DNA from 2 places in the Kitasatospora dryopteridis genome. Region 1 is predicted to be linked to the other one. Evidence: riboswitches for the same ligand, from Rfam matches in the RefSeq annotation. Region 1 holds a riboswitch; the other holds the start of a gene.
The links. Region 1 has a riboswitch for glycine ahead of gcvP (aminomethyl-transferring glycine dehydrogenase). Riboswitches for the same ligand answer to the same signal wherever they lie in the genome.
Positions count from the first base shown of each region.

Region 2: another riboswitch for glycine. It lies ahead of gcvT (glycine cleavage system aminomethyltransferase GcvT); the one in region 1 lies ahead of gcvP (aminomethyl-transferring glycine dehydrogenase).

Region 1 covers NZ_CP192749.1:1,544,989-1,549,396, reverse strand. Annotated here, with positions in the region: gene ACQ614_RS07080 (MFS transporter) at 1-248, opposite strand, end outside; gene ACQ614_RS07075 (DUF2382 domain-containing protein) at 451-1,656, opposite strand; glycine riboswitch at 1,880-1,984, shown strand; glycine riboswitch at 1,986-2,117, shown strand; gene gcvP (aminomethyl-transferring glycine dehydrogenase) at 2,209-4,408, shown strand, end outside.
Region 2 covers NZ_CP192749.1:5,161,857-5,166,264, forward strand. Annotated here, with positions in the region: gene glyA (serine hydroxymethyltransferase) at 1-1, opposite strand, end outside; gene gcvH (glycine cleavage system protein GcvH) at 79-453, opposite strand; gene gcvT (glycine cleavage system aminomethyltransferase GcvT) at 535-1,653, opposite strand; glycine riboswitch at 1,840-1,941, opposite strand; gene ACQ614_RS23450 (enhanced serine sensitivity protein SseB) at 2,057-2,848, shown strand; gene ACQ614_RS23455 (enhanced serine sensitivity protein SseB C-terminal domain-containing protein) at 3,004-3,891, shown strand.

The DNA of each region.
Region 1 (4,408 bases):
TTGCGGCCGCGCAGGTCGCCGAACCGGCCGAGCAGCGGGGTGAGGACGGCTGCGGACAGCAGGTTGGCGGTCATCAGCCAGGTGATGCTGGAGCCGGAGACGTCCAGCTCCTTGGCCAGCGACGGCAGGATCGGCACGACCGCGGTCTGCACCACGCTGAACGCCAGCATGGCCAGCACGAGCGCGGGGAGCACCCGCGCACTGCTCGGCCGGTCTGCCGTGGTGGCGGGCTGTGGGGCCTCACTCACGGTGGGTTCCTCCCGTTTTGGTACTGCCCGGAGCCCGGTCAAGTGCTTCAGGCGAGAGATAGTGAATCAGCTGAAGTAACGATGCAGGCTGATACTTCAATGTGTCAAATATCGATTGGTGAAGCTTTGGCAAAGTGAAGGCCCCGGTCCGCATCGGCGGACCGGGGCCTTCACCCGGCGAACGGGCGACGCCCGCCCGTGCTCAGATGTGCCGCAGCGGCTCCGGCTGGGGCCCGGCCGTGCGGGCCGCCACCTGCGCGGGCGCCGGACCCGCCGGGTGGGGGCCGGTGTGCACGGCCGCCGGCGCCGGACCGTCGGCCGCGGCCGCCCGGTCGGCCGGCAGCGGCCCGTACGGCTGGTGCGCCGTCTCGTCGTGCACCTCCACGTGCTCGCGCCGCAGCTCCTCGCGGACGAGCTCCTCCTCGGTGTACCGCTCGACCACCAGGCGGACCCGCTCGACCGGCGCCAGGTACTTGCGTACCACCGGCCGCTCCTCGCGCAGGGTCACCTCCTCCATCGCCTCGGCGATCTCCTGCTCGGTCAGCACGGCCCGCTCGGCGTCGGTCACCGGCACCCGCTCCACCCGGACGCGCTCGCGCACCACCGGCACCCGCCGCTCCACGGCCTCCGAGGTCACGTACTTGCGCAGCCGCGCGGTGCCCAGCACGTGCCACTCGGTGCTGATGTCCAGGCGCTCCTCGCGGCAGGTGATCTCCACCGGCCCGCGCGGCCCGGCGTCGCCGTCGGCGTGCTGCCCGCCGGGGTGCTGCCCCTCGACGGACGGCACCCGGTGCGGTGCGGCGGACGGCGCGACCAGCGGGCGGACGTTGCCGCCGGCCGGCACCGCCTGGAGCCGCATCGTGTTGTCGTGCGCCTCCGGGCGGTGGTGGCCGTCGTGCGGCTCGGCGCGGTCGTGCCGGGTGCCGGGCCCGCCGTCCGGCTGCCGGGCGTGGCCGTGGCCGTTCGCGGCGGCCGGCCCGGCAGCCGGGGCGGCCGCCGGGCCGGGGGAGCCGTTGGCCACCGACCCGAAGTCGGCGTCCCGGCTGCGCCCGGCCGGGGCGGCTGCGGGTGCCTCCGCGGTCGGGCGGCCGGTGCCCGAGGTGTCCAGACCGTAGTAGCGGTAGAGCTGCAACTCCTGGGCCGGTGAGAGGTGCTGGCCCACGCCGAAGTCCGGGGACTCCTTGATCAGCGACTTGTCGTACGGGACCCGCAGCTCCTCGCCGGAGAACTCGCTGGTGGTCAGCGGGACGAAGGCGTCCCGGCCGAAGATCCCGGTGCGCACCGCGGCCCACTCGGGCTCGCCGGTTGCGTCGTCGAGATAGACCTCGTCGACCGTGCCGATCTTGTCACCGTTCCGGTCGACCGCCTTGTGCCCGATCAGGTCTCGCGGATCGATATCGGTCTGCACGCTGTCCTCCAGTGCAACTGCTCCTGTGGTACTCGGAAGTGGGGTCACCTGGAGGAGCTGGCCAGACGCCATCTCACACAAAACGCCATGGACCGGACAGCGGCGAGCCGGGCGGGGCCGTCCGGGCCGGTGATCGGCCGTCCGGGGGAACGCGGCGCGTGGGACGCCGGTCACAGCACCCGTCATCGACGGGTGTCCCGCTGGTACCCTGGGCGGCGACCGCCGAACCCGCGCGGGAGAGTCCCCGACCCTGCTGAGCTGGGGCAAGGGGCGCCGAAGGAGCAACTCCTCCCCGGAATCTCTCAGGCATCCGTACCGCACGGGACAGGTCACTCTGGAAAGCAGGGCAGGGCCGTCGGCACAGGAGCCGCCGGTGACCACCCTCACCGACGGTGCAAGCCGAAAAGATGCCCCAGGGCGTCGGGGCGGCGAAGCTCTCAGGTACCGATGACAGAGGGGGAGGCCTGACGGGTTCGTGCGTCCTCGGCTCCCCACGGCGGCCGACCGGCGTGCGTACCCCCGCCGGTCCGTGACCAGGAGGCCTCGACCCCCATGAACGCCCAGCCGAACCTCACCGAGCTCGAGCAGGCCAGCCCCTTCGAGACCCGCCACATCGGCCCCGACGCGGCCGCCCAGGCGAAGATGCTGGCCCAGGTGGGCTACGCCTCCCTGGACGAGCTGTCCGACGCGGCCGTGCCCGAGGCCATCCGCAGCCTGACCGCGCTGGGCCTGCCCGCCGGTCGCAGCGAGGCCCAGGTGCTCGCCGAGCTGCGCGAGCTGGCCGGGCGCAACCAGGTCGCCACCTCCATGATCGGCCTCGGCTACTACGGCACCTTCACCCCGCCGGTGATCCTGCGCAACGTGCTGGAGAACCCGGCCTGGTACACCGCCTACACCCCGTACCAGCCGGAGATCTCGCAGGGCCGCCTCGAGGCGCTGCTGAACTTCCAGACCCTGGTCTCCGACCTGACCGGCCTCGCCACCTCCGGCTCCTCCCTGCTCGACGAGGGCACCGCGGCCGCCGAGGCGATGGCCCTGGCCCGCCGCGTCACCAAGGTCAAGGGCGGCGTCTTCCTGATCGACGCCGACACCCTGCCGCAGACCGTCGCCGTGATCGAGACCCGCGCCGTGCCGACCGGCGTCGAGGTCGTCGTCGCCGACCTGTCCGAGGGCATCCCGGCCGAGATCGCCGAGCGCGGCGTCTTCGGCGTGCTGCTCCAGTACCCGGGTGCCTCCGGCGTCGTCCGCGACCTCGCCCCGGTCATCGAGCAGGCGCACGGCCTCGGCGCGGTCGTCGCGGTCGCCGCCGACCTGCTCGCCCTCACCCTGCTCAAGTCCCCGGGCTCGCTCGGCGCCGACATCGCCTGCGGCACCTCGCAGCGCTTCGGCGTCCCGATGGGCTTCGGCGGCCCGCACGCCGGCTACCTCGCCGTCCGCGCCGAGTACGCCCGCAACCTGCCCGGCCGCCTGGTCGGCGTCTCCGTCGACTCCGACGGCAACCGCGCCTACCGCCTCGCCCTGCAGACCCGCGAGCAGCACATCCGCCGCGAGAAGGCCACCAGCAACATCTGCACCGCCCAGGTGCTGCTCGCCGTGATGGCCTCCATGTACGCCGTCTACCACGGCCCCGACGGCCTGGCCGCGATCGCCCGCCGCACCCACCGCTACGCCGCGGCGCTCGCCGAGGGCCTGCGCGCCGACGGCGTCGAGCTGGTGCACGGCGCGTTCTTCGACACCGTCACCGCCCGCGTCCCGCAGCGCGCCGACGAGGTCGTCGCCGCCGCGCTCGCCGCGAACATCAACATCTTCAAGGTCGACGCCGACACCGTCTCGATCTCCTGCGACGAGACCACCACCCGCGAGCACGTCGCCGCCCTCTGGGCCGCCTTCGGCGTCACCGGCGCCGAGCTGGCCGAGACCGCCGACGCGCTGCCGGCCGCCCTGCTGCGCGAGGACGAGTACCTCACCCACCCGGTCTTCCACAGCCACCGCTCCGAGACCGCCATGCTGCGCTACCTGCGCCGCCTGTCGGACCGCGACTACGCGCTGGACCGCGGCATGATCCCGCTGGGCTCCTGCACCATGAAGCTCAACGCGACCACCGAGATGGAGCCGGTGACCTGGCCGGAGTTCGGCCAGCTGCACCCCTTCGCCCCGGCCGACCAGGTGCAGGGCTTCCTCAGCCTGATCCACGGCCTGGAGCAGCAGCTCGTCGAGGTGACCGGCTACGACGCGGTCTCCATCCAGCCGAACGCCGGCTCCCAGGGCGAGCTGGCCGGCCTGCTGGCCGTCCGCGCCTACCACCACGCCAACGGCGACACCCAGCGCGACGTCTGCCTCATCCCGTCCTCCGCGCACGGCACCAACGCCGCCTCCGCGGTGATGGCCGGCATGCGCGTCGTCGTGGTCAAGACCCTCACCGACGGCGACGTCGACGTCGAGGACCTCAAGGCCAAGATCCAGCAGCACCGCGACCAGCTGTCCGTGCTGATGGTCACCTACCCGTCCACCCACGGCGTGTTCGAGACCGAGATCACCACCATCTGCGAGCTGGTGCACGAGGCCGGCGGCCAGGTGTACGTCGACGGCGCCAACCTCAACGCGCTGGTCGGCCTTGCCAAGCCGGGCAAGTTCGGTGCCGACGTCTCGCACCTGAACCTGCACAAGACCTTCTGCATCCCGCACGGCGGCGGCGGTCCGGGCGTCGGCCCGGTCGCGGTCCGCGAGCACCTCGCGCCGTACCTGCCGAACC
Region 2 (4,408 bases), 3.6 Mb from region 1:
TGAGGTGGGGTCTCCCCGTGGAGCGAAGGGCCAGGGCGGGGCGGCCGCTGCGCTGCGGCCGCCCCGGAGAGCGGGCGGTCAGCCGCCGATGAAGGCGGTGTACGCGTCGGCGTCGAGCGTCTTGCCGGTCTCCTCGACGCGGACCTTGAACAGCCAGCCCTCCTCGAACGGGGAGCTGTTCACCAGCGCGTTGTCGTCGAGGACGGCCTGGTTGACCTCCACGACCTCGCCGGTGACGGGCGAGTACAGGTCGCTGACCGACTTGGTGGACTCCAGCTCGCCACAGGTCTCACCGGCGGTGACCGTGTCACCGACCTCGGGGAGCTGGACGTACACGATGTCGCCGAGGGCGTCCGCGGCGTGCGCGGTGATGCCGATCGTCGACACCCCGTCCACGGCGGCGGTCAGCCACTCGTGCTCCTCGGTGTACTGCAGGTGCGTGGGGTTGCTCATGGCGTCATTCTCCAGGATCGCAAGGGGGAGGGGCGTGGCCGTCCGCTGGGCGGACCGCTCGGGGAAGGGGCTTTTCGGCGCTCAGCGGGCGCGCTTGTAGAACGGCAGCGCCACGACCTCGACCGGCTCGGCCTTGCCGCGCACGTCGACGGCGACGGCGGTGCCGGGCTCGGCGTGCGCCGCGTCCACGTAGGCGATGGCGATCGGCCTGCCGAGAGTGGGGGAGGGCGCGCCGGAGGTGATCCGGCCGATCGGGTTGCCCTGGGCGTCGACCACCGCGTACTCGGCGCGCGGCACCCGCTTGCCCTCGGAGACCAGGCCGACCAGCTTGCGCGGCGGCGCGGACTCGGCCTCGGCGGCCGCCTGCTCCAGCGCCTTGCGGCCGACGAAGGCGCCCTCGTTGGTGGTCTTGTCGAAGCGCACCACGCGGCCGAGGCCGGCGTCGAACGGGGTCAGGTCGGTGGACAGCTCGTGGCCGTACAGCGGCATGCCCGCCTCCAGGCGCAGCGTGTCGCGGCAGGACAGGCCGCACGGCACCAGGCCCTTGTCGGCGCCCGCCGCGGTCAGCGCCTGCCACAGGTGCTCGGCGTCGGCCGGGGCGCAGAAGACCTCGAAGCCGTCCTCGCCGGTGTAGCCCGTGCGGGCGAGCCAGACCTGCTTGCCGGCGACGGTCGCGGGCAGCAGCGCGTAGTACTTCAGGCCGGGCAGGTCGGCGTCGGTCAGCGAGGCGAGGATGCCGTTCGCCTCCGGGCCCTGGACGGCGATCAGCGCGTAGGCGTCGCGGTCGTCACGGACGACCGCGTCGAAGCCCTCGGCGCGCTCGGTCAGCGCGTCCAGCACCACCTGGGCGTTGGAGGCGTTGGCGACCACCATGTACTCGTCCTCCGCGGTGCGGTAGACGATCAGGTCGTCGAGGATGCCGCCGTCCTCGCGGCAGATCATGGTGTAGCGGGCGCGCAGCACGCCGAGCGCGGAGATGAAGCCGACCAGCGCGTGGTCCAGCATCTCGCCGGCCTGCGGGCCGGAGACGGTGATCTCGCCCATGTGCGAGAGGTCGAACAGGCCGGCCTTCGTCCGGACGGCGAGGTGCTCCTCGCGCTCGCTGCCGTAGCGCAGCGGCATGTCCCAGCCGGCGAAGTCGGTCATGGTGGCACCGAGCGAGCGGTGCAGCGCGTCGAGCGCGGTGAGGCGGAGGGACATGACGGCAGGACTCCTTGGCTGCTTGCGGGCACGCGGGCGACCCTCCTGCCCGGGGGCGGGCAGGACGGGCTGGTGGAGTCTCCCCGTCTGTCGTCAACAACCTGAGAGCTTCACCGCCACCTCAAGGATGGCGGCTTGCACCGTGGGTGGGCGCACGGCGCGGCCGTGTCCACTTTCCAGATGTGCCTCGCCCGTGCGGTATGGGTGCCTGAGAGATTCCGGGGAGGACTTGCTCCTTCGGCGCCGGCCGCGCCCTGGGGGCGTTCCGGACTCTCCCGCGCGGGTTCGAGCGGCCAGTATGAACTTGGAGGTCGAGCGCGCTCATCATGGCATGCCGCCGGGCCTGATGGGAGAGGGGGCGGCCCGCTAGGCTCTGTACAGCGGTCGATCGAAGGGGCGGTACATGGGCTATCCGGGCGAGGCACAGGCGTGGGCCGGTCCCGGCTCGGCGCCGGAGGGCGGCGGCTGGCCGTCCAACGAACTGGAGCAGGTGCTCACCGCGGCCCTCGGCGACCCCGGCGCGACGCCCCGGGTGATCGAGGTGCTGGCCCGCAGCCAGGTGTGGATCCCGCTGCCGGCCGGCGCCGACCCGCAGGGCACCTCGCTGGACCTGCCGACCATCGAGCTGGCCGGTACCCCGTACGTCCCGGTGTTCTCCTCGCAGGAGCAGTTCCTGCAGCACGCCCCCGGCATGCCGTTCGCGATCGCACCGGTCTGGGAGTTCGCCCGCGGCCTCCCGCTCGGCATCGGCATCGCGGTCAACCCGGAGGCGCCGGTGGGCATCCCGGTGCCGCCCGAGGGCGTCGGCGAGCTGCGCCGCGGACCGCAGGGCGAACGCTGGGACGCCGAGCCCGTCTCCGAGGGCGCCGCGGTGGCCCTGCGCGAGCCCGAGCCGCACCAGGAGCCGTACGCCTTCCTCGCCGCGGCGACCGCCGAACTCCAGGCGCTGCCGGGCGTGCTGACGGCGCGCCGGGCGCTCGCCCGGGTGGAGGCCGACGCCCCGCAGCTGTACGTCGGGATCCAGCTCGACCCGGCCTGGCCGGCCGATCCCGCGCAGGTCAACGAGGCGCTCGGCCGTGCGATGGGAACCGCGCCGCCGCCCTGGGGCGTCCACCTGGTGCTGCTCGATCTTGCCGACGACCCCGTCGTCGAGTGGCTGCTCACCGCCGTGGCGCCGTTCTACGTCCGGGGGTGACCGCCTGCGCCGCACGGCGGCGGGGCGGCCGGGGGGTATGCGGCATGACGCCTGTCGGCCTTGCGCAATAGGGTGCTCCCCGACAGTGAGGGCGAGCGGCGGAAGACGGACAAGACGGGGCACGGCGACGTGAGCGAGCGGAGCGAGGCGGGCGCATGAGCGCGGCAGCGGCAGGCGGCGGGCCGGGCCAGTGGGGCCGGGCACCCGTGGCGCCCGCGGGCGGAGACCCGGGCGCCATCGAGCGCGCCCTCGGCGCGGTCGCCCCGGAGCGCTACGACGCGTACGAGAACCTGCTCCGGGCCCTCGCCCAGGGGCAGGTCTGGATGCTGCTCTGGCACGGCACCCCCGGCAGCCCCGACGCCCAGTACGGGAACATGGACATCGGCGGGCACGGCTACGCCCCCGCCGTCACCTCCGCCGAGCAGCTCGCCGCCAGCGGCTGGGCCCGCGGCCACGAGGTGATCTCCGGCACCGAGATCGCCGCCGCGCTGTTCCGCACCCGCTGGGGCCTGTGGCTGAACCCGCACGCGCCCGGCGGCGGCGTCGGCATCCCGTGGGCCGACCTCAGACGCATCGCGGTGGGCCTGGACCGGCTCCCGGCCGGCCCGCTGCGCATTTCCGAATCCCGCCTGCACGCGCCGCAGTTCTACGGCCTGCTGGAGCAGCAGGCGGTGCAGGTCCGGCCGCTGCGCTCGCTGCGCCAGGCCTGGGTGCAGCCTGCCCTGGGCGAGGCGTACCTGGCCGTCGGGCTGGACCTGTACGACAACTCCCCGCCCGCGGTGGAGGCGGCGCGGGCGCTGGTGCAGCGCGCCGCCCAGCTGGCCCCGGAGGGGCTGGCGGTCTCCACCGTCGCGATGGCCGACGAGTTCGACCCGGTCGCGATGTGGATGCGCGCCAACGCCCGCCCGTTCTTCGACCGCGACGCCCAGTACGGGCACCCGCAGGGCGGGGCCCCCTACCCGGCCTATGGTTACTCTCCGCAGTCGGCGCCGGGGCCGCAGCCCTGGCCCCAGCAGCCGTGGCCCGGCTACCCCGGCCGCTGATCCACTTTCCTTTTCCCGCGCTTTACCGAGCCTTGTGGCGGAGGTCCGCCAGTGGCGGGTCGCGCCCAGGTGGTGGCGGTTTCCCGCCGTTGGCGGGCTTCCGTCAGTACCCGTCTTGACAGGCTTGTTTCAGCCGTGTGAAGACGCCTATTCGAGGCCGGACGGGTCTGCATGCGGACAGATCACAGTTAGGCATCCTTCGGTTGCCCCCTCTGGCGGAACGCCTCTCCGATGACAGAGAGTGCTGCCCAACGCAGTGCGCGAGCCGATCCCCACAAAGGTGAACGCGCCCTCCGAAACCCGCCGAACCGCGCGATGTGCATGCCGCGCACCGGCACCACGCAGGACCCGCTCCACCCCGCAACGCCGCGAACCCGCCGCCCCGGTCCCCGAGTCCGGCCGGCCGGCTCCGGCACCCCGAAAACGAACTCTGCACCGCCGCACCGGCGTACGGAACCACCGCACCGCTCTGCACCGCACTGTCGCGAACTCCGGACCGCACCGGGGTCCGGGCCCT